DNA from 2 places in the Pseudazoarcus sp. NS36 genome. Region 2 is predicted to be linked to the other one. Evidence: predicted binding sites of a transcription regulator. Region 2 holds the regulator's gene; the other holds the start of a gene.
The links. The regulator sigma-54, encoded in region 2, starts transcription at its own class of promoters, with help from an activator protein. The targets are predictions, from matches to a motif close to TGGCACGCTTNCTGCTNA.
Positions count from the first base shown of each region.

Region 1 (7,159 bases), on a different contig from region 2:
CAAGTTGCCGGCGCTGACGGTCTGCGGCGTTACGCCGTCACCGGCGTCGATGACGTAGAAGGCTTCCCAGTCATCCCCGCCGGTCGCCTGGCGACGCAGGTACACATCGACGGTCTTGGTGTTGCCGTCGTTGCCAAGGAAGCTGACTTGGGTGAGCTGCGCGTCGTAGGTGGTGTTATCGGCGGGATCAAAGGCTGGCCATGCCGGCTGCGGCTGCACCGTCGGGTCCTGCTCGGCGTCCAGGTTGGCGACGAGACGAACACCCAAGGCGCCGGGCAGGTCGACAGTGGCGCGGGCTGCGATCGGCTCACTCGGCACGATCAGCGAAGTCAGCGCTCCGTTCGGGTTGACCACGCCGTTGACCGCCTGCACACCCTGCAGCCGGTCACCCACCGGCGTCGTGATGAAGCCGTCGGCATCCACCTCGAACTGCCCATTGCGGCTGAAGGCCTGACTGCCGTCGGAGCGCGCGATGATGAAGAAGCCGTTGCCGTTGATGGCCATGTCCAGCGGGTTGCCGGTGGAAGTCAGACCGCCCTGCGTGAAGGCCTGACGGACCACGTTGGACGCCGCGCCGATACCGACCTGACCGCTGGACGAAGCGCCCGTGAGCGCCGAAGCGAACACGTCGGAGAACAGCGCACTACCGGCCTTGAAGCCCACCGTCGAGGCGTTGGCGATGTTGTTGCTGGTGACGTCAATGGCTTTGGCCGACGCACTCAGACCGCTCAATGCTTGCTGGAATGCCATGGTGTCGCTCCGTCAGAGAATCTGCTTGATGTCGTTGAACTGGAAGATGCCGAGATTGCCGACCTGCAGGTCCGTGCTCTTGGGCCCGCGGATCACGCCGGTGACCTGACCGAACTCAAGCGCGCTGGCGTCCACCGCCTCGCCGCCGATGGTCGCCGTGACCTTCACCGAGTACAGACCGCCTGCGGCAGCCGAACCGTCAATGGTCGTGCCGTCCCACACGTAGTTGTGGCTGCCGGCCTCGAAGTCCTCGAAGTCGACCTTGGCCACTTCAAGACCTGAGCTGTCGCGGATCGACAAGGTCACCTTGTCGGCACCATTGGGCAGCTCAAAGCCACCGACAGCCCCGGCTTCGGTCAGCACCAGACCATCGCCCTCGACCAGCACGCCGCGTCCCACCAGCGCCGCGGCCTGCATGGCCTCGGCCGATTCCTGCCCGGCCAGCAGCTGCTGGAACATCGTGTTGAGACGCTCGATGCCATCGACGGTGCTCATCTGAGCAAGCTGCGAGGTCATCTCCGCGTTTTCCATCGGATTCATCGGGTCCTGGTTCTTCAGCTGGGTCGTCAGCAGCGTCAGGAAGCGGGTCTGGGAGTCCTCTTCCTTCTTGCCGGTCGACGTTGTTCCGGTGTTGAGCGCGGAATAGTCGTAACCCGTGGCGTTGACAGTACTCATCTCGATCTCCCGAAGGCCTCAGCCAATTACTGGCCGATGCTCAGCGTGCGCTGCAAAAGGGTCTTGGCCGTGTTCATGACTTCGACGTTGTTCTGGTAGGAACGCGACGCGGAGATCATGTTGACCATCTCCTCGACCACATTCACGTTGGGCATTTCGACATAGCCCTCGCCGTTGGCGGCGGGGTTGGTCGGGTCATACGTCAGGCGCATCGGCGCGGCGCTTTCGACCACCCCGGTCACCTTCACGCCCTGAGCCTCAGGCCCTGCAACCGGCACGGCCTGGAAAACCACCTGTTTGGCGCGGTAGGGCTGGCCATCCTCACCGACCACGCTGTCGGCGTTGGCAAGGTTGGAGGCCGTCGTGTTCAGCCGCAGCGACTGCGCACTGAGCGCCGAGCCGGCGATATTGAAGACGTTGAACATGCTCATGATTCAGCCTCCCTCGCTCACTGGCCCGTGATGGCGGTACGCATGCCGTTCAGCAGGCCGTTGATGAAGGTCACGCTGGCCTCGTAGTGCAGCGAGTTCTCGGCATAGGCAGCGCGCTCGACGTCCATATTCACGGTGTTGCCATCGACCGCCGACTGCAGCTCCTGACGAAAGCCGATATGGCCCTCGAAGGGCGTTGCACCAGCCACCGGCAAATGTCCCGCAGAAGTCGTCTTCATGTTCAGCGCCGCTCCCTGCTTACCCATCGCGCCGGCCAGTGCGCTGCGAAAATCAATGTCCTTGGCCTTGTAGTTCGGCGTGTCAGCGTTGGCGATGTTCGACGCCAGCAGTTCCTGGCGGCGGGCTTGCACATTCAGCGCGGTCTGATGGAACCGCAGTGCGTCATCGAGCATGGCTTTCATGCTTCACCTCTCGTATCTCGGTGTCCCGTCAAATGTTTCCGTCAGGGACAACTGCCCTATTGCAGCTTTCGTGCCAGCATCGTATGTCCGTGCCCTGCTCGCTCTTCGTCCGATAAGAGGCGGCTTTTCCGGCCAATTTCGCCGCTTTCGCCAGCTGCCTTGCCGCTCCGCCGGCAGTCTTTGCCGGTTGTCGTCACCCACTGCCGACACGCAGACCGCACGGGCCGGCACGGCACGCCACTTGCAAGCTCCGTGCCTTGCCGATGTGCCGACCACGTGATGCAATGCCGCCATGAATCGATTCGCCTGCCTCCTGTTCGCCTGTGCCTGCGCCCTGCCCGTTGGCGCCCCGGCCCAACAAGCCTCTGCCCCGGTGGAAGCCGCCGTGCGTGCCCTGCTCGAACGCGAAACACATGGCCTGCCCGGCGAGATCGAACTGGAGGTCGGTGTGCTCGCCCCGGCCAACCAACTGCCGCCCTGCGCTGCGCCAGAGGCGTTTCTGCCGTCCGGAGCAATCGCCTGGGGCCAGCTCAGCGTGGGCGTGCGCTGTACCTCGCCGGCGAACTGGACGGTATATCTGCCGGCGCGCGTGAAGGTCATTGCGGACTACGTGGTGGCGCGCAATGGCCTGCGCCCGGGACAGACCATCGGCCCGCAGGATCTGCGCCTGGAGCGTGGCGATCTGGCCGCCCAGTCCGGCAAGGTACTGAGTGATCCATCGCGCGCCATCGGGGTACGCACCAGCCGCGGCATCGCCGCCGGCAGCCCCCTGCGTGAAGAACACCTGCGGCTGCCGCCTGCGGTGGAATCGGGTCAGACCGTGAAGATCGTCGGTATCGGCAGCGGCTTTGAGATCGGCGGAGAAGGCCGTGCCCTCGGCCGCGCCGCCGACGGCGAAAGCGTGCGCGTACGCCTGCCCAACGGCAGCATCGTCAACGGTGTCGCACGGGCAGGCGGCGTGGTGGAACTGCGTTTCTGAAGCCGGTGTGCGATCATTGGGGCCGTTGTGACGGCGTCGCAGCGCGGATGAACGCAAGGCATCCACGCATGCGCAAAAAAACAAAAAATTTAATTCGCTAAAGTTTTCTGCAGGGCTGCCGTCCACTACATCAGGAACCCATTCGGGCCGCCCTCACTGGAGTACACACGTGAAGATCGAAGGAACCAGCAAAGGCGTCAGCTCCCCGCTCGCGGGTGAGAATCGCGCCAAACCCGCCAGCCCCGCGCCGCAAGGCAGTGGCGCCGGACAGTCGGGCACGGTTGAACTGTCACCGTTGTCGTCCAGCCTCGCCAAGGCCGAAGCCGCAGCCGCCGCAACCCCGGCGGTCGATCAGGCGCGCGTTGACGAAATCCGTCAGGCCATCAGCGAAGGCCGCTTCAAGATGGACGCCAACCGTATCGCCGACGGCCTGCTCAACAGTGTCCGCGAAATGCTGGGCAACGCCGGCAAGGCATGATCCCCGCCACCGCCCGCGTACGATTCGCTCAAGCCATCGACGCCGAACTCGCGTCGCTGGAGCGCTTTCGCGAACTGCTGCAGCGCGAGCAGGCCCTGCTCATCGCCGGCGACACCGAAGCGCTGATCTCGCTCACCCCGAAGAAATCTGCCCTCCATCAGCAACTGCAGCGCCAGCACGACGCGCTGAGCATGCTGCTCGGCCAGCACGGCATCGCCCCGTCCGCCGAATCCATCCGCCAGATCTGCGAAGGCCTGCCCGACGTACTCACGCGCTGGGACAGCATTCTCGACATCGGCGCCGAAGTGAAGTCGCTGAACGAACTCAACGGCAAGCTCATCCAGGAGCGCATGCAGAACAACCAGGCGGCACTGTCCGTCCTGCTCTCTGTTGCCGATCAGCCTTCGCTGTATGACGCGGACGGCAGCCCGCGCCCGAGCGGCCGCGGCCGCCACCTCGGCAGCGCCTGATTCCCGCATCCCGTTTCATGCCTTGCGGTAGGCACCCCGCCCCCGCAGCGGTTATGCTTGTGCGCCGCCATCCCACGGACCCTCGCAAGCATCCATGACAGGCAAGACCTACGACGAATCCTCCTTCCGCGTCCTCAAGGGACTGGAGCCGGTGCGCGAACGCCCGGGCATGTACACCCGCACCGACTCGCCCGCCCACATCATCCAGGAAGTCATCGACAACGCCGCCGACGAGGCGCTCGGCGGCTTCGCCAAGAAGATCCACGTCACGCTGCATCTGGACGGCTCGGTTACGGTGGCCGACGACGGCCGCGGCATCCCGGTCGGCCTGCACCCCGAGGAAGGCGTGCCGGTGGTGGTGCTGGCCTATACCCGGCTGCACGCGGGCGGCAAGTTCGACAAGCGCGAGGGCAACAGCGCCTATGCCTTCTCCGGCGGCCTGCACGGCGTCGGTGTGGCGGTGACCAATGCGCTGTCGACGCGCGTAGAGCTTGAGGTCAAGCGCGAGGGCAAGATCCACCGTATTGATTTCGCCGACGGCGGCGAGCACATCGGCCAGATCCGCGTCGAAGGCGAGTGCGGCCGCCAGAGCGGCACACGGGTGCGCGTGTGGCCAGACCCGAAATACTTCGAAGCGCCGCGTGTACCGCTCAACGAACTCGAACGTCTGCTGCGCAGCAAAGCGGTGCTGCTGCCCGGCGTTTCAGTACGCCTCGACACCGAACAGGCCAACGGACCGGCGCTGTCGAAGACCTGGAGCTACCCCGAAGGCCTGGCCGGCTACATGCGCGAAGTCGCCGGTGAGCAGGAACCGGTCGCACCGATCTACACCGCCGAGTCCTACGCCGGCCGCGATGACGCCAGCTACGCAGCCGGTGAAGGCGCGGCCTGGGCGATTGCCTGGTTCGAGTACGCCGTGCCGAGCGAATCCTACGTAAACCTGATTCCGACGGTGGCCGGCGGCACCCATGAATCCGGCCTGCGCGCCGGCGTGTTCGAGGCGGTCAAGACCTTCATCGAGCACCACGCCCTGCTGCCCCGCGGCGTCAAGCTGCAGCAGGAAGATGTGTGTTCGCGCATGAGCTTCGTGCTCTCCGCCCGCCTGCTCGACCCCCAGTTCCAGGGCCAGGTGAAGGAAAAGCTCAACTCGCGCGAAGCGGTGAAGCTGGTTTCCAGCCAGATCCGCGACCCCTTCGAGATCTGGCTCAACAACCACGTCGAGGCTGGTCGCGCGATTGCCGAGCTGTCGATCAAGCAGGCGCTCGCTCGCCAGAAAAACGCGCAGAAGGTCGAGAAAAAGAAGACCTCCGGCGTGGCTGTGCTGCCCGGCAAGCTGTCTGACTGCGAATCCGAAGACATCACCGAAAACGAACTTTTCCTCGTAGAGGGCGACTCGGCCGGCGGTTCGGCCAAGATGGCGCGCAACAAGGAAACCCAGGCCATCCTGCCGCTGCGCGGCAAGGTGCAGAATTCCTGGGAAATCGACCCCGACCGCCTGCTCGCCAACAACGAGATCCACGACATCGCAGTGGCGCTCGGCGTGGATGCCCACACGGCCGACAGCGCGCCGGACCTTTCCGGCCTGCGCTACGGCAAGATCGTCATCATGTCGGATGCCGACGTCGACGGCGCTCACATCCAGACCTTGCTGCTGACGCTGTTCTTCCGCCACTTCCCCAAGCTCATCGAACGCGGCCACGTGTATGTGGCTCAACCGCCGCTGTACCGCGTAGATGTACCGGCGCAAGGCAAGAAGCGCCCGGCACGACGCCTGTACGCGCTCGACGACGGCGAACTCACGGCCATCCGCGACCGCGCCACGCAGGAGGGCTTCAAGCCCGAAGCGCTGGAAGTCGGCCGCTTCAAGGGCCTGGGCGAAATGAACCCCGAGCAGTTGCGCGAAACCACCATGGATCCGGCCACCCGCCGCGTGCTGCCGGTGCACGTGCGCCCAGGCGCCTTCGACGACACGCTGAAGATGTTCACGCTGCTGATGGGCAAGGGCGAAGCCTCCGGCCGCCGCGCGTGGATGGAAGAGAAAGGCGACAGCGTCGAAGCCGACGTGTGACAACCGAAACCCGACACTGACATTCGATGACCGACCACACCGACGACATCCTCGACCTGACACCCCCCGCCCCACCCGCTGAGCCGCCTGTGCAGGAATTGGGCGACGACGCGCTGCCGCTCGACCGCTTTGCCGAGCAGGCCTACCTCGCCTACGCCATGAGCGTGGTGCGCTCGCGCGCGCTGCCGCAGGTGGAGGACGGCTTGAAGCCCGTGCAGCGTCGCATCCTGTACGCGATGAACGAGATGCGTCTGTCGGCCACCTCGAAACACGTGAAGTCCGCGCGCGTGGTGGGTGACGTGATCGGCAAGTACCACCCGCACGGCGACTCTTCGGTGTACGACGCCATGGTGCGCGTGGCGCAGGATTTCTCGCTGCGCTATCCGCTGGTCGACGGCCAGGGCAACTTCGGTTCGCGCGACGGCGACTCGGCGGCGGCCATGCGCTACACGGAATGTCGCCTCACGCCGATCGCTGACCTGCTGCTGTCCGAAATCGATCGCGGCACGGTGGATTTTCTGCCCAACTACGACGGCGCCTTTCACGAACCGCAGTTCCTGCCCGCGCGCCTGCCCTTCGCGCTGCTCAACGGCGCCTCCGGTATCGCGGTCGGCATGGCCACGGAGATTCCGCCGCACAACCTGACTGAAGTCGCCGAGGCCACCTGCGAGCTGATCCGCAACCCGAACGCCGGGCTGGACGACATCCTGCCGTTGCTGCCGGGGCCGGACTACCCCGGCGGCGGGCAGATCATCTCGTCGCCCGAGACCATCCGAGAAGCCTATGCCTCGGGTCGCGGCAGCCTGCGCCTGCGCGCACGCTGGCACTTCGAAGAGCTGGCTCGCGGGCAGTGGCGCGTGATCGTCGACGAGCTGCCGCAAGGGGT
Region 1 covers NZ_BAAKJA010000002.1:282,980-290,138, forward strand. Annotated here, with positions in the region: gene AC6H0R_RS04465 (flagellar hook protein FlgE) at 1-750, opposite strand, end outside; gene AC6H0R_RS04470 (flagellar hook assembly protein FlgD) at 763-1,425, opposite strand; gene flgC (flagellar basal body rod protein FlgC) at 1,452-1,856, opposite strand; gene flgB (flagellar basal body rod protein FlgB) at 1,874-2,278, opposite strand; gene flgA (flagellar basal body P-ring formation chaperone FlgA) at 2,571-3,257, shown strand; gene flgM (flagellar biosynthesis anti-sigma factor FlgM) at 3,427-3,735, shown strand; gene AC6H0R_RS04495 (flagella synthesis protein FlgN) at 3,732-4,205, shown strand; gene AC6H0R_RS04500 (DNA topoisomerase IV subunit B) at 4,300-6,273, shown strand; gene parC (DNA topoisomerase IV subunit A) at 6,300-7,159, shown strand, end outside.
Region 1: the regulator sigma-54 is predicted to act here: its motif matches at 2,337-2,354, upstream of flgB (flagellar basal body rod protein FlgB).

Region 2 (7,159 bases):
CGGGCCTGGCGCCTAAAGCGCCCGGCACCTTTGGCACCTTGCTCGGCTGGCTGCTGTTTCCGGCCCTGTCCTGGTCGATGTCCGATGGCATGTTGATCGGGCTGCTGGTGGTCTTCTTCATCGGCGGTGTACTCGCTGCCGGACGCACCGGGCGCGCACTGGGCGTGCCGGACCACGGCGCGATCGTGTGGGACGAGATGGTCGCAATCTGGCTGGTGCTGCTGTTTGCGCCGCCAACACTGCTGTGGCAGGCGGTTGCGGTCGCGCTGTTCCGCTTCTTTGACATCGTCAAACCACCGCCGGTACGCAACGTCGAAGCGGCCTTCAAGGGCGGCTTCGGCGTGATGATCGACGACATCGTTGCCGCCGGCTACGCGCTGCTGGTGCTGGCGATTCTGGTGAGGCTGTTCGGATGAGCGGGGGCGACGTGTCACTCGAGGCGCTGGCCAGCGAAGTCGGCGCATGGCTGCGCGCGCGGGGCTGGATGCTGGCCACCGCCGAATCCTGCACCGGCGGCTGGATCTCGACTGCGGTCACGGAGATTGCCGGCAGTTCGGAGTGGTTCGACCGCGGCTTCGTAACCTACTCGTATGCCGCCAAGGAAGACATGCTCGGTGTCTCGCACGACAGCATCGTGCTGCATGGCGCGGTGAGCGAGCAGGTGGTGCGCGAGATGGCAGCCGGCGCACTGGAAGGCAGCGTTGCGCAGGTCGCGCTGGCGGTGTCAGGCATTGCCGGCCCCGGCGGCGCGACACCCGGCAAACCGGTCGGCACGGTGTGCTTCGCATGGGCCGTGCGCGGCGGCGGCATTGTCTGCGAAACACGGCATTTCAGCGGCGACCGCCGTGCGGTGCGGCTGCAAACGGTGCTCCACGCACTGTGCGAACTCAAAGGGCACGCGGAAACATTGATCGGCTGAGCGCGACCCCGCGCACATGCAATCTCTGTGCCATAATTTCCTCCACTTTACGCAAGGACACGATATGGACGACAACAAGGCCAAGGCACTCGCCGCAGCGCTGCAGCAGATCGAGCGCCAGTTCGGCAAGGGATCGATCATGCGCATGGGCGACGACAGTCCCGAGCGCGACATCCAGACCGTCTCCACCGGCTCGCTCGGGCTGGACATCGCGCTGGGCCTGGGTGGCCTGCCGCGCGGCCGGGTGGTCGAGATCTACGGCCCGGAATCGTCCGGCAAGACCACGCTGACGCTGCAGGTCATCGCCGAGATGCAGCGGCTCGGCGGCACGGCAGCCTTCATCGACGCCGAGCACGCACTCGACGTGGGCTACGCCGAGAAGCTGGGTGTGACCATTGCTGACCTGCTGATTTCGCAGCCCGACACTGGCGAACAGGCCCTTGAAATTGCCGACATGCTGGTGCGCTCGGGCGGCGTCGACATGGTCGTCATCGACTCGGTCGCCGCGCTCACGCCCAAGGCCGAAATCGAAGGCGAGATGGGCGACCAGCTGCCCGGCCTGCAAGCCCGCCTGATGAGCCAGGCGCTGCGCAAGCTCACCGCCAACATCAAGCGCACCAACACGCTGGTGATCTTCATCAACCAGATCCGCATGAAGATCGGCGTGATGTTCGGCAGCCCGGAGACCACCACCGGCGGCAACGCGCTCAAGTTCTATTCGAGCGTGCGTCTGGACATCCGTCGTACCGGCGCGATCAAGCGTGGTGACGAGGTTGTCGGCTCGGAAACGCGCGTCAAGGTCGTCAAGAACAAGGTTGCACCGCCGTTCCGCGAAGCGCACTTCGACATCCTCTACGGCACCGGCATTTCGCGCGAAGGCGAGGTCATTGACCTCGGCGTGGAGCACAAAATCGTCGACAAGTCCGGCGCCTGGTATGCCTACAACGGCGACAAGATCGGCCAGGGCAAGGACAACGTGCGCGAATTCCTGAAAGCCAATCCGCAGCTCTCGCGCGAGATCGAGAACAAGGTGCGCGCCGCGCTCGGCATGAAGGAAATGGCGACGGTCGAGGCCTCCCCCGCAACGGAAGCCTGATGACGGAAGCGGCGGACCGGCTGCGTCAGAAAGCCCTCCGCCTGCTTGCGATGCGCGATCATTCGCGCGCCGAGCTCGAACGCAAGCTGGCCGCGCTCGGCACCCCCGAGGAAGTACACGCCACGCTTGATCGCATGGCCGAACTGGGCCTGCAGTCAGACCAGCGCTTCGCCGAAATGTGGGTGCGGAGCAAAGCCGGGCGTTTCGGCACGGCACGGCTCAAGATGGAACTGGCACGGCGGGGTGTGGACGCCGATACGGTGGCCGAAGCTCTGACCCACGGCGAGCTGGACGGCGACATGGAGCGCGCTCGCGCAGTATGGGTTGCGAAGTTCGGCAGCGTCGCCGCAGACCGCAGGGAATGGGCGCGTCAGGCGCGGTTCCTGCAGAGCCGCGGATTTTCCAGTGAAGTAATCACAAGGTTGCTCAAAGAGGTTCCGAATGAGTCTTCTTGAAGTGTCGGGGCTGCGCAAAAGCTACAAATCGCGCGAAGTCGTGCGCGATGTCAGCCTGGAAGTCGGGGCTGGCGAAGTCGTCGGCCTGCTGGGCCCGAACGGCGCCGGCAAGACCACCTGCTTCTACATGATCGTCGGCCTGGTGAGCTGTGATGCCGGCAGCATCCGGCTCGACGGCAACGACCTGACACACGACCCGATCCACACCCGCGCGCGCATGGGCATGTCTTACCTGCCGCAGGAAATGAGCGTGTTCCGCCGCCTCAGCGTGGCCGACAACGTACGGGCCGTGCTCGAGTTGCAGGGGCTGGAGCGCGCCGCAATCGACCTTCGGCTGGGCGAGCTGCTCGAAGAGCTCGGCATCTCCCACCTGGCCGACAACATGGCCGTCTCGCTGTCGGGCGGCGAGCGCCGACGCTGCGAGATTGCCCGCGCCTTGGCCACCAGTCCGCGGCTGATCCTGCTCGACGAACCCTTTGCCGGCGTCGACCCAATTGCCGTGCTCGACATCCAGAAAATCATCCGTTACCTCAAGGAACGCGGCATCGGCGTGCTGATCACCGACCACAACGTGCGCGAGACGCTGGGCATCTGCGACCACGCCTACATCCTCAGCGACGGCACGGTGCTCGCGGGCGGCAAGCCCGAAGAGATCATCGACGACGAGCGCGTGCGTCAGGTCTATCTCGGGGAGCATTTCCGGCTGTAAATGCTGCCGGCAGCAAGATGAAGCAATCCCTCCAGCTCAAGCTCTCTCAGTCCCTCACGCTGACACCGCAGTTGCAGCAGTCAATCAAGCTGCTGCAACTGTCGACGATCGAGCTGAATCAGGAGATCGAACGCTTCCTCGCCGACAATCCGCTGCTCGAACGCGAAGACGGCGACGAGACGCCACCGCCTCCGCCGCGCGGCGAAGTCTCCGGCGAAACCACGACCAGCGCCGACACCCCGCAGGAAGCGGCCGAGCGAGACGCCCCCGAAACCGACAGCTCGCCGATGGATTTCGCCGAAGCCTCGGGCGACTGGGGCAGCGGCGGCTCGCGCAGCCGTGACGACGAGGACGACCGCGACTACCAGGACATCCAGGCCGCCTCGATCAGCCTGCGCGACCACCTCAACAGCCAGATCAGCCTGTCGCCGATGAGTGACCGCGACCGCCTGCTGGCACGCTTCATCATCGAGGCGCTGGACGACGACGGTTACCTGCACCAGTCGCTGGAAGAGCTCATCGAAGTCATCCCCGAAGACTTCGAGATCGAACTCGACGACCTGCAGATTGCCTTGAATCAGGTGCAGAGCCTGGAGCCGGCCGGCATCGCGGCGCGCACGCCGTCCGAATGTCTGGCGCTTCAACTGCGCGCGCTGCCGGCCAGCGCAACGCGCGACCTTGCCCTGATCATCGTGCGCGAACACCTCGAATTGCTGGCCGAGCGCAACTTCGTGCGCATCCGCCGCGCCACCGGCTGCAGCGAGGACGCACTGCGCGAGGCGCAGGCACTGATCTGCAGCCTCAACCCGCATCCCGGCCTGCAGTACGGCGCCGACGACACCGGCTACATCGTGCCCGACGTGGTGGTGCGCAAGCTGCGCAACCGATGGGTCGCCAGTCTCAACGGCGAAGCCATGCCGAAACTGCGCGTAAATCAGCTCTACGCCAGCATCCTGCAACAAAACCGCGGATCGGCCGGCGCACTGGCGGGACAGCTGCAGGAAGCGCGCTGGCTGATCAAGAACGTGCAGCAGCGCTTCGACACCATCCTGCGCGTATCGCAGGCAATCGTTGACCAGCAGCGCCAGTTCTTTGAATATGGAGACGTGGCAATGCGGCCGCTGACCCTGCGAGAGATCGCGGACGAGCTCGAACTGCACGAGTCGACCATCTCGCGGGTGACCACGCAGAAGTACATGTCCACGCCACGCGGCGTGTTCGAACTGAAATACTTCTTCGGCAGCCATGTTTCCACGGATACCGGCGGAGCTGCATCGTCGACCGCGATACGCGCCCTGATCCGCCAGCTGGTCGAGGCCGAGGACAAGAAGAAACCCCTCTCCGATTCGCGCATCACGGATCTGCTCGGGCAACAGGGCATCGTCGTTGCCCGCCGTACGATCGCCAAGTACCGCGAATCGCTGAACATTCCACCCGTCAGTCAACGAAAGTCGATCTGACCCCACTCACGACGCGAGGAGCGATCATGAATCTGAACATCACCGGACATCACGTTGAAGTCACCCCGGCCATCCGCGACCACGTCACGGGCAAGATCGATCGCGTCATCCGGCACTTCGACAACGTCACCAGCATCAACGTCATCCTCTCCGTCGAGAAGCTGGTACAGAAGGCCGAGGTCACGCTGCACGTCCGCGGCAAAGACCTTTTCGTCGAAGCCGAGGACGCCGACCTGTACGCCGCCATCGATGCCATGGCCGACAAACTCGACCGTCAGGTCATCAAGCACAAGCAGAAAGTGCAGGATCACGGCCACGATGCACTCAAGCATCAGGCCGCTGCCGAAGAGGAATAATCCCTCGCTGCAGCGCACAATAGTTCCTGTACTTACCGCGGGGAGTGTTTATAATCGCGCCCTTCATCCGGTGCCCGGCGCACTCCCCGCAACCCAGCCCATCCGCGCGCTCCGCATCCTGTGCGGCGACCCGCGGCAAGTCCTGAAATGAGTCTGATCGCCGAACTTCTCCCCACCGAAAACGTCGTCATCGACCTCGAAGCGAGCAGCAAGAAGCGCGTATTCGAACAGGCCGGCCTGTTGTTCGAGAACAACCAGGGCATTGGCCGCAGCGACGTGTTCGACAGCCTGTTTGCGCGCGAACGCCTCGGTTCCACCGGCCTCGGCCAGGGCATCGCGATTCCGCACGGACGTATCAAGGGCCTGAAGAAAGCCGCTGGTGCCTTCATCCGCCTGTCCGAGCCCGTCCAGTTCGACGCTCCGGACAGCCGCCCGGTGGGCATGCTGTTTGTGCTGCTGGTGCCCGAGCAGGCCAACGAGCAACACCTGCAACTGTTGTCCGAACTGGCGCAGATGTTCAGTGACGCCGGTTTCCGCGACCAGCTGCAGGACGCGTCCGACAGCGCCACCATCCACGCACTGTTCACCGGCTGGGAACCGCATGCGGCAGATCAGCGTCGCGCAGCTGTTTGAGGCCCAGGGCGAGGCGCTTCAACTCTCCCACGCCACCGGCGCGCTGGATCGGCCGGTCGCGGTCACCGAACCCGGCAGCTGGGCTGCCGATCTGGTCGGCCATCTCAATCTGATTCACCCCGAACGGCTGCAGGTCATCGGCAGCGCCGAGCAGGCCTGGGCGCGAAAACAGCCTCTCGATCGCATCACGCAGCACTTCCAGGACGTCTTCGCGGCACGCCCGCCGGCAGTTGTTGTGGCCGATGGCTGCGAACTGCCCGCGCTCGTTCGCGACCTGTGCCGCACCCACGATGTCGCCCTCTTCACCACCCCGGAACCGTCCGTGCGCGTCATCGACGTGCTGCGCAGTCACATCGCACGCGAGCTGGCCGAGCGGGTGTCACTGCATGGCGTGTTCATGGACGTGCTGGGCATCGGCGTGTTGATCACAGGCGACTCCGGCACCGGCAAATCGGAGCTCGCACTGGAGCTGATCTCGCGCGGTCACGGCCTGGTTGCCGACGACATCACCGAGTTTTCGCGCATTGCCCCGTCGGTACTCGAAGGCCGCTGCCCGGAGCTGCTGCAGGACTTTCTCGAAGTGCGCGGGCTGGGCATTCTCAACATCCGCACCATCTTCGGCGAGACCGCCGCCCGTCGCAGAATGCGCCTGCGTCTGATCGTGCATCTGGAGCGGCGCGTCACGGGGCACGACCCCGAGCGCCTGCCGCTCAACCTCGAAACGCAGGACGTGCTGGGCGTGCCGATTCCGCGCAGCGTGCTGCCGGTGGCGGCCGGGCGCAACCTGGCCGTGCTGCTTGAAGCGGCCGTACGCTCGACCATCCTCAAGCTGCGCGGCATCGACGCCACGGCCGAGTTCATTGCGCGCCACCAGCGCATCATGGAAACCGACCCCGACAAGGCCGACCCGGGCTGACACGCAGCTTGCCGCGACGGCATGCGCACTGCTACGCTCGACCGCTTCGCGCCACCACACCCTAGCTGCCCGCCCCCATGAAGAACCCGCCGGATTACCTCGAAAAAATCCTCAATGCGCACGTCTACGACGTTGCCATCGAGACCCCGCTTGAGCGTGCCGACAATCTCTCGGCCCGCCTCGGAAATTCGCTGCTGCTCAAGCGCGAGGACATGCAGCCGGTGTTCAGCTTCAAGATTCGCGGCGCCTACAACAAGATGGCCAATCTCTCGCCGGCGGCGCTCAAGCGCGGCGTGATCTGCGCCTCGGCCGGCAACCACGCGCAGGGTGTGGCCATGTCCGCGGCCAGGCTCGGCACACGTGCCGTCATCGTCATGCCGACCTCCACCCCGCAGATCAAGATCGACGCCGTGCGTTCGCGCGGCGGCGAAGTGGTACTCGAAGGTGACTCCTTTACCGAGGCTTTCGCCCACGCCAAGCAGCTCGAGAAGGAGGAGCGGCTGACCTTCGTGCACCCCTTTGATGACCCGGACGTAATCGCCGGCCAGGGCACCATCGGCATGGAGATCCTGCGCGCCCACCCCAAGCCCATCCACGCCATCTTCTGTTGCGTCG
Region 2 covers NZ_BAAKJA010000009.1:69,437-76,595, forward strand. Annotated here, with positions in the region: gene AC6H0R_RS14265 (phosphatidylglycerophosphatase A family protein) at 1-416, shown strand, start outside; gene AC6H0R_RS14270 (CinA family protein) at 413-919, shown strand; gene recA (recombinase RecA) at 984-2,015, shown strand; gene AC6H0R_RS14280 (regulatory protein RecX) at 2,015-2,470, shown strand; gene lptB (LPS export ABC transporter ATP-binding protein) at 2,457-3,179, shown strand; gene AC6H0R_RS14290 (RNA polymerase factor sigma-54) at 3,197-4,639, shown strand; gene hpf (ribosome hibernation-promoting factor, HPF/YfiA family) at 4,666-4,995, shown strand; gene ptsN (PTS IIA-like nitrogen regulatory protein PtsN) at 5,143-5,628, shown strand; gene hprK (HPr(Ser) kinase/phosphatase) at 5,597-6,544, shown strand; gene ilvA (threonine ammonia-lyase, biosynthetic) at 6,622-7,159, shown strand, end outside.